DNA from 2 places in the Agromyces sp. NPDC057865 genome. Region 2 is predicted to be linked to the other one. Evidence: predicted binding sites of a transcription regulator. Region 2 holds the regulator's gene; the other holds the start of a gene.
The links. The regulator HspR, encoded in region 2, represses chaperone genes until heat shock. The targets are predictions, from matches to a motif close to AAGTTGAGTCNNNNNGACTCAACTT.
Positions count from the first base shown of each region.

Region 1: the regulator HspR is predicted to act here: its motif matches at 2,311-2,335, upstream of ACFVN5_RS15145 (ATP-dependent Clp protease ATP-binding subunit).

Region 1 is NZ_JBHVMJ010000003.1:469,546-473,753, reverse strand. Features, by position in the region: gene ACFVN5_RS15145 (ATP-dependent Clp protease ATP-binding subunit) at 1-2,295, opposite strand, end outside; gene ACFVN5_RS15140 (hypothetical protein) at 2,431-3,411, opposite strand; gene ACFVN5_RS15135 (ATP-binding protein) at 3,732-4,208, opposite strand, start outside.
Region 2 is NZ_JBHVMJ010000001.1:579,335-583,542, forward strand. Features, by position in the region: gene dnaK (molecular chaperone DnaK) at 1-136, shown strand, start outside; gene ACFVN5_RS02645 (nucleotide exchange factor GrpE) at 139-753, shown strand; gene ACFVN5_RS02650 (DnaJ C-terminal domain-containing protein) at 884-1,885, shown strand; gene ACFVN5_RS02655 (heat shock protein transcriptional repressor HspR) at 1,882-2,298, shown strand; gene ACFVN5_RS02660 (alkyl/aryl-sulfatase) at 2,385-4,208, shown strand, end outside.

The DNA.
Region 1 (4,208 bases), on a different contig from region 2:
GAACTCGGGGCGCATGGCCTCGCGCAGCTTGCCCATGACGCGCTGGCGCACGTCGTCCTGCGACGAGAAGCCGTTCGCCGCGGCATCCGTCGACGCCACGAAGCCGAGCGCACCCGACCGCGACGCGAGGAACTCGGAGCCGAGGTTCGAGGTCATCACGACGACCGTGTTGCGGAAGTCGACCGTGCGACCCTGGCCGTCGGTGAGGCGACCGTCGTCGAGCACCTGCAGCAGCAGGTTGAACACGTCGGGGTGCGCCTTCTCGATCTCGTCGAACAGCACGATCGAGTACGGGTTCCGACGAACGCGCTCGGTAAGCTGGCCGGCCTCGTCGTACCCGACATAGCCGGGAGGGGCGCCGACGAGCCGCGACACGGTGTGCCGCTCGCCGAATTCGCTCATGTCGAAGCGGACGATCGCACCCTCGTCGTCGAACAGCCGGTCGGCCAGCGCACGCGCCAGCTCGGTCTTGCCGACGCCGGTCGGGCCGAGGAACAGGAACGATCCAACCGGACGCTTCGCGTCGCCCATGCCGGTGCGGTTGCGGCGGACCGCGCGCGCGACGGCGGTCACGGCGTCGTCCTGCCCGATGACCCGGGCGTGCAGCTCCTGCTCGAGCTCGGCGAGGCGCTCGCGCTCGCCCTCGGTGAGGCGGTTGACCGGGATGCCGGTCGCCCGCGAGATCACCGCGGCGATCTGCGCCTCGTCGATGATGGTCTCGTTCTGCTGGCTGAGCCCGTCGAAGCCGGCCTGCGCCTGCGCGACCTTGCCCCGCTTGATGGCGTCGGCCGTCGCGTCGTCGAGCTTGTCCTGCACCTTCGAGATCTCGTCGCGGATGCGCGACGCCTCCTCGTAGTGCTCGGCCGTGACGGCGGCGTTCTTGTCGGCCTCGAGCTCGGCCAGTCGGCCGATGAGCTCGGACACGTCCACCTTCACACCGAGGCGCAGGCGCAGTCGCGCACCGGCCTGGTCGATGAGGTCGATGGCCTTGTCGGGCAGGACGCGCTCGCTGAGGTAGCGGGCGCTCAGCTCGACGGCCGAGCGGATCGCGGCATCCGTGTACTCGACGCCGTGGTGCTGCTCGTACGCAGGCTTGAGGCCCTGCAGGATCAGCACCGAGTCCTCGATCGAGGGCTCGCCGACCTTGACCGGCTGGAAGCGACGCTCGAGCGCCGGGTCCTTCTCGATCTGGCGGTACTCCTTGAGCGTGGTCGCGCCGACGAGGTGCAGCTCACCCCGCGCGAGGCGCGGCTTGAGGATGTTGCCCGCGTCGGTGCCGCCGTCGCCCGAGCCGCCCGCACCGACCACGGTGTGGATCTCATCGATGAAGATGATGAGCTCGCCCCTGTGCGCGGCGATCTCCTCCATGGTCTTGGTGAGGCGCTCCTCGAAGTCGCCACGGTAGCGGGTGCCGGCGAGCATGCCGGGCAGGTCGAGCGAGATCACGCGCTTGCCGAGCAGAGCCTCGGGCACCGACTGCTCGACGATCGCCCGGGCGAGGCCCTCGACGATCGCGGTCTTGCCGACGCCGGCCTCGCCGATCAGCACGGGGTTGTTCTTCGTGCGGCGGCTCAGGATCTCGATCGTCTGCTCGATCTCGTCGACGCGTCCGATCACGGGGTCGAGCTCGCCGTCGCGGGCGCGCTCGGTGAGGTCCATGCCGAACTTGTCGAGCATGGGAGTATCGCTGTCCGCTGGTCGAGTAGCGCCCGACGCAGTCGGACGCGTATCGAGACCCTCGTCACCGATACCCTCGACGCCCTCACGAATCTGCTCCGTGAGCGCCTCGGCGGTCACGCCGGCGCGCGCCAGCACCTGGCCCGCAGGGGCATCCTGCCCCAGCACGAGCGCGAAGAAGAGGTGCTCGGGGTCGATGTACGTCGAGCCGCTCGACCTCGCGACCTGGTACGCGTGGAACAGCGCGCGAGACGCCGACGGCGTGATGGTGGCCGCGTTCGCGCGCTCGCTGAGCTCGTCGATGCGAGTCTCGGATGCCGCGGGCAGCCGCGCCTCGGTCGCGGTGACGATGCGCTCCGGCGCGACGCCGATGCGCTGGATCGCCTGCGTGACCGCCTCGTCCTCGACGATGACGCGCAGGATGTGCAGCGCGTCGAGCTCGGTCTGTCCGCGCTCGAGCGCGAACTTGCCGGCACGCTGCAGGATGCTCTGGGTGCGCGCGGTCAGGAACCGGCTGAGGTCGATCGACCGCGCCTGCCTGGCCTGCTCACCCGCGAGATACCGGGCGAGGAACTCGTCGAACGAGTTCGCGCCGGTGTCGCTGAAGTCTTCGGGCACCTAGTCCTCCTGGGGAACTTGAGTTGAGTACGCTCAAGTTCAACGCCGTGGGGGCGTGGGTATTCCCGTCGCGTTTGATTCCGTCCGCGGCGCGTACGGGCTTCAGCAGGCCGCGGACGATGTTGCCCTGCGGGGCTACCAGTAGACAGCGACGATCTCGACTTCTAGGTATTGAGACTCCAGATGTTCATCTGGTTGCGGAGCCACCGACGCGGCCCCAGAAGCCCACGGCCACAAGCCGAATTTGGTGCGCGCCTCGTCGCGAAGGGCAGCCTTTATTTCTTCAGAAACATCGGGCGCACTTGCGAATACGACGTCGTCGATCGACCGGAACAGTCGCAACTGCTGATCGACGGTCAAGTTGGCCGTGGAAACATCGAACGACCCCGAGATCCTTTCAATTTCGACATCGTCGATGGAGGGCGCAGCATGCGCTGATAAAGCCGTCACGTACCAATCGAACAGCTCGTGGGATGTCGACGTGACCCTATTACCTCGCTGGTGACCATTCCTTAGCGCGCCCAAGAACATTGGTCCGAGCCCATCTACGGTCTCGGCGAGCTCATCATTGATGGTCCGCAGTATCGTGCCAACATAGGAGCTTGCCGCCCGTGGCGAAAGGGTCGCCGAAACCACACGGCACAAAACCCGAAACCGGTGGTTCTGGAAGAGGGTTCGCCCCGGATCCCCCCAAAACCATTGCGGCTGGACAACGCTGTCGATCGTGACGCCCCGCCCCGAGGGGGACTCATCCGGGAGGGCTGCGACGAGCCACTCCACGTCCTCGATCTCTTCAATCACGAGCTTCGGTTTGTGTCCGACCACAGGTATTGCGCCCCCGTTCAACCTATCGATAAGGTCCGTCAACGGTCGCGTGGTCTTGAATATCTCTCGTTGCTCTAATGAGAGGAACGTCGGGTATGCCTCCATCACGTCTGAGACAGCGACCATGGCCGTCCTCACCCGGAAGATGTCTGCGGCTGTGAGGTCAGAGTCGATCTCGATGAGTGCGCCCCGTTCGAGCTCGGTCAGCGGGATACCTTGTTTCCAGCGGCGAAGCGACTTGGCGTCCCGTCGCGCGATGTTCGCCACGTCGCGCCGGCGCAACTTCGTCATTCCAAGCCCCTGAATCGCGAATCGATGCGCGTTTCGTTGCCTGAACCTGGCAAATGCGGATTGCGCTACTGACTTCCGGAGCTCTTGAACCTGTCGTCCCCGAACATTCTTGAGACTCGGGGAAAAGCTCGCTTGTTCGAACAGACCGTCGACAGACCCCGAGACGCCGACCTCCGTTGACCGTGAGCTCGTGCGCGTGCTTTCGACCAGAATCTCTCCGTCAACAGAGGCAAGGAGGCTCTCAACGCTGACTTCGTTCAGATATACAAACTCGCGAATCGGCGAAACTTCCGCTCGCCGCCACCAAAGGAAGCCCACCCCTACGCGCCTTTCGCACTTACCGAGTCACTTGCACGAAGAATCACTGAATGTTGATCCCGTGCTCGCTCGTAACCCCGCACAATGTCTTCAAGAGTTACGTGCGCTCTGCGGTCAGCAGCACGCCAACCGTCGGCCTCCGTCCAGATAAGAGCAAGTTCCGCAGGAGACCATCCGTTGCTTGAGGCAGCAAGCCATGGCAGACACGCGGCCTCGCTGATGCTGAACGACGCCGCTTGCGCGGTAAGAATTGCGAGGCGTTCGACGGTCGACGGCAGTTTGAATTCGACTGGAAAGTCAAACCTGCCCGGTCGAAGGAACGCTGGGTCAACGTCCTCAAGGCGATTCGTCGCGGCGATGACGAACGGTTTGGTGGCATAAGCAGCTCCGTCCATCAGCGACAGCAGTTGCCCAACCTGTCTATTGATCGCCTCGTGCACATCAGGCCCGCGACGAGAACCAATCGTGTCGAACTCATC
Region 2 (4,208 bases):
GCAGCAGCAGCCGGCCGGCGCGAATCCGGGCAACCCCGGTGAGGACGCCTCCGCCAGCGGCACCGACGGCGGCAGCTCCTCCGACGAGGACGTCGTCGACGCCGAGGTCATCGACGACGAGGACGAGAAGAAGTAGCCATGACGGACGAGAACCAGGACCACGACGAGCCGATCATCCGCGACAAGCGGCGGATCGACCCCGAGACGGGTGCGGTTCGGCATCCCGAGGGCGAGGGTGAGGCCGAGGCGACGGATGCCGCATCGGCCGAGCCCGACGACGAGGACGTGCTCACGGTCGACGACATCCTGAACGCGGCGCAGGCCGAGGTGCAGGAGCCGAGCGACGAGCACCTCGCCGACCTCAAGCGCGTCACCGCCGAGTACGCGAACTACCGCAAGCGCACCGAGGCGAACCGGGAGGTCGAGCGGGAGCGTGCGGTCGGCGCGGCGGTGTCCGTGCTGCTGCCCGTGCTCGACGACCTCGACCGGGCCGAGAAGCACGGCGACCTCGAGGGCGACGCGCCCTTCGCGACCATCGCGGCGAAGCTCCGCGCGGCGGTCGAGAAGCTCGGGCTGACCCCGTTCGGCGAGGTCGGCGAGCCGTTCGACCCGACGCGGCACGAGGCGATCTTCCAGCAGCCGTCCGACGAGGTCGACACCGACACGGTCGGCGACGTCGTCGAGACGGGATACCTGCTCGGCGGCACGCTGCTGCGTGCGGCGAAGGTCGTCGTCAAGACGCCGCAGGAGTGATCCCGGTCGTCGAGTAGCGCCGCCGAAGGCGACGCGTATCGAGACGCTCAGAGGTCTCGATACGCGTCCGGCTCAGCCGGGCGCTCCTCGACCACCGGTTCATCAGACAGACTCAGAAGAGGAGGTGCCGATGGCCAGCCAGGATTGGTTCGACAAGGACTTCTACCAGGTGCTCGGCGTCTCCAAGGACGCGAGCGACGGCGACATCAAGAAGGCGTACCGCAAGCTCGCGCGCAAGTACCACCCCGACCAGAACCCGGGCGACGCCGCGGCCGAGGCGCGCTTCAAGGAGATCAGCGAGGCGCACTCCGTGCTCGCCGATCCCGAGGAGCGCAAGGAGTACGACGCGATCCGGGCCATGGGCACGGGCGCGCGGTTCACGGCTCCGGGCGCCGGCGGTGCGGGCGGCTTCGAGGACGTGTTCGGCGGCATGTTCGGCGGCCCGGGGGGCGCCGGCGGCGGCACGCGCTACACGTTCCAGCAGGGCGGCGACTACGACGACCTGCTCGGGGGCCTGTTCGGCGGCGGCCGCTTCGGCACGCCGAGCGGCGGCTACCGCGGCTTCGGCGGCCCCACGAAGGGCCGCGACGTCACCGCGTCGACCACGCTCGACTTCATCACCGCCACCAAGGGCGACCAGATCACGCTGCAGACCGCCGAGGGCAAGCCGATCACGGTGCGCATCCCCGCGGGCGTGGCCGACGGCCAGAAGATCAAGCTGCCCGGCAAGGGCCACCCGTCGCCCGACGGCGGCGAGTCCGGCGACCTCATCCTCACCGTGAACGTGCGCAAGCACCCGGTGTTCGAGCGCGACGGCCTCAACCTGCGCGTGACCGTGCCGGTCACGTTCGCCGAGGCGACGCTCGGCGCCACCATCCAGGTGCCCACGCTCGGCGGCGAACCCGTGAAGCTCCGGGTCGCGCCAGGCACCCCGAGCGGACGCGTGCTGCGCGTGAAGGGTCGCGGCGTCGAGACGAAGAAGGGCACGGGCGACCTGCTCGCCGTCGTGCAGGTGGCCGTGCCGTCGCACCTCTCGAAGGACGCCAGCGAGAAGCTCGAGGAGTTCGCGGCGCTCCTGCCCGACGAGGACCCGCGTGAGGAGCTGCTCGCGAAGGCGAGGAGCCAGCGATGAACGAGTCGAGCCCGCTGTTCGTGATCTCGGTGGCGGCCGACCTCGCCGGGATGCACCCGCAGACGCTGCGGCAGTACGACCGCATGGGGCTCGTCTCGCCGACCCGCACGGCGGGCAAGTCGCGGCGGTACTCGATGCGCGACGTCATGCAGCTGCGCGAGATCGCGCAGCTCTCGAGCGAGGGCGTGAGCCTCGAGGGCATCCGTCGCGTGCTCGGCCTCGAGGACGAGGTGCAGGGCCTGCGGGCCCGCGTGCGCGAGCTCGAGGCCGCGCTCGCCGACGAGATGCTCAACCGGCCCGGCCGCCGGGTCTTCGCCGCCGGATCCGCGGGCGACATCGTGTCGCTCCGCACCGGCACTCGGATGCGCCGCGAGAACGCCCTCGTCGTGTGGCGGCCGCTCGACCGCGAGTAGTCCTCGACCTCCTGCTGTTTCCTTGCGCCCCCGACGGTCGTGCGCGAGGCTCGCTCCGGGGGACCTCCCCGGGGGAAGGAGCACACATGGAACAGCGCGAACCGTCCGAGGCCGTCACGGCGGCGAACCAGGCGGCGCTGGCGGCGTTGCCGTTCGACGATGACGCCGACTTCGCGGCGGCCGATCGGGGCTTCGTCGGCACGCTCGACGATCCGGCCGTGCGCGACGAGGGCGGCACGGTCGTGTGGGATGCCTCGTCGTTCGACTTCGTCGACGGGGACGCGCCGACGTCGGTGCATCCGAGCCTGTGGCGCCAGTCCAAGCTCGTCGCGAAGCACGGCCTCTACGAGGTCGTTCCCGGCCTCTACCAGGTCCGCGGGCTCGACCTGTCGGTCACGTCCTTCATCGAGGGCGACACGGGCGTGATCGTCGTCGATCCGCTCATCTCGAAGGAGACCGGAGCCGCGGCGCTGGCCCTGTATCGCCGGCACCGTGGCGATCTCCCCATCGTCGCGGTGATCCACACGCACAGCCACATCGACCACTTCGGCGGCGTGCTCGGGATGGTGACGCAGGAACAGGTCGACGCCGGCGACGTACAGGTCATCGCGCCCGAGGGCTTCGTCGAGCACGCGGTCGCCGAGAACGTGTACGCCGGCGTCGCGATGGGCCGCCGTGCCGGGTACATGTACGGCGCGCGGCTCGACCGCGGACCCAAGGGCCAGGTCGGCGCGGGCCTCGGCCAGACCACCTCGACCGGCCAGCCCGGGATGATCGTGCCGACGCTCGACATCCGCGAAACCGGCGAGACGCACGTGATCGACGGTGTGGAGATCGAGTTCCAGATGGCGCCCGGTACCGAGGCGCCGTCGGAGATGCACTTCTACCTTCCGGGCTTCAAGGCGCTGTGCATGGCCGAGAACGCCACGCACACGCTGCACAACCTGCTCACGCTGCGGGGAGCGCTCGTGCGCGATCCCCACGTCTGGTCGCAGTACCTCACCGAGGCGATCGAGCGCTATGGCGACCGCGCCGAGGTCGTGTTCGCCTCCCACCACTGGCCGACCTGGGGCAACGACGAGCTCGTGCGGTTCCTGTCCACGCAGCGCGACCTCTACGCCTACCTGCACGATCAGACGCTCCGCATGCTCAACCAGGGCCTCACCGGCGCCGAGATCGGCGAGGCGTTCGAGCTCCCGCCCGCACTCGAGAACGCCTGGAACGCCCGCGGCTACTACGGCTCGGTCAACCACGACGTGAAGGCGATCTACCAGCGGTACATGGGCTGGTTCGACGGCAACCCCGCGCGTCTCTGGCCGCACCCGCCGCAGGCGCTCGCGGAACGGTACGTGGACGCCATCGGCGGCATCGACCGCGTCGTCGAGCTCGCGCAGGCGGCGTTCGACGCGGCCGACTATCGATGGGCGGCGACCCTGCTCGACCATGCGGTGTTCGCGGATGCCGCGCACGAGGGTGCGCGGGCCCTCTACGCGGACACGCTCGAGCAGCTCGGTTACGGGGCGGAGAACGGCACCTGGCGGAACTTCTTCCTCTCCGGTGCGACCGAGCTCCGCGAGGGCAACTTCGGTACCCCCACCTCGACCGCCGCACCGGCGATCCTCGCCCAGCTCACCCCCGAGCAGCTGTTCGACGCGGTCGCGATCCGCGTCGACGGTCCGCGGGCGTGGGACCTGGACCTGGCGCTCGACCTCACCCTCACCGACCTGGGCCGCAGCTTCCACCTCACGCTGCGCAACGGTGTGCTGGTCTACGTCGAGCGCGAACCGGCGCCGGATGCCGCGCTGCACCTGACGCTCGACAAGCCGCGCCTGCTCCGGCTCGCCGGCGGCGACCTGTCACCCGAGGGCATCGAGGTGGACGGCGACCTCGACATCCTGCGTCGGCTGATC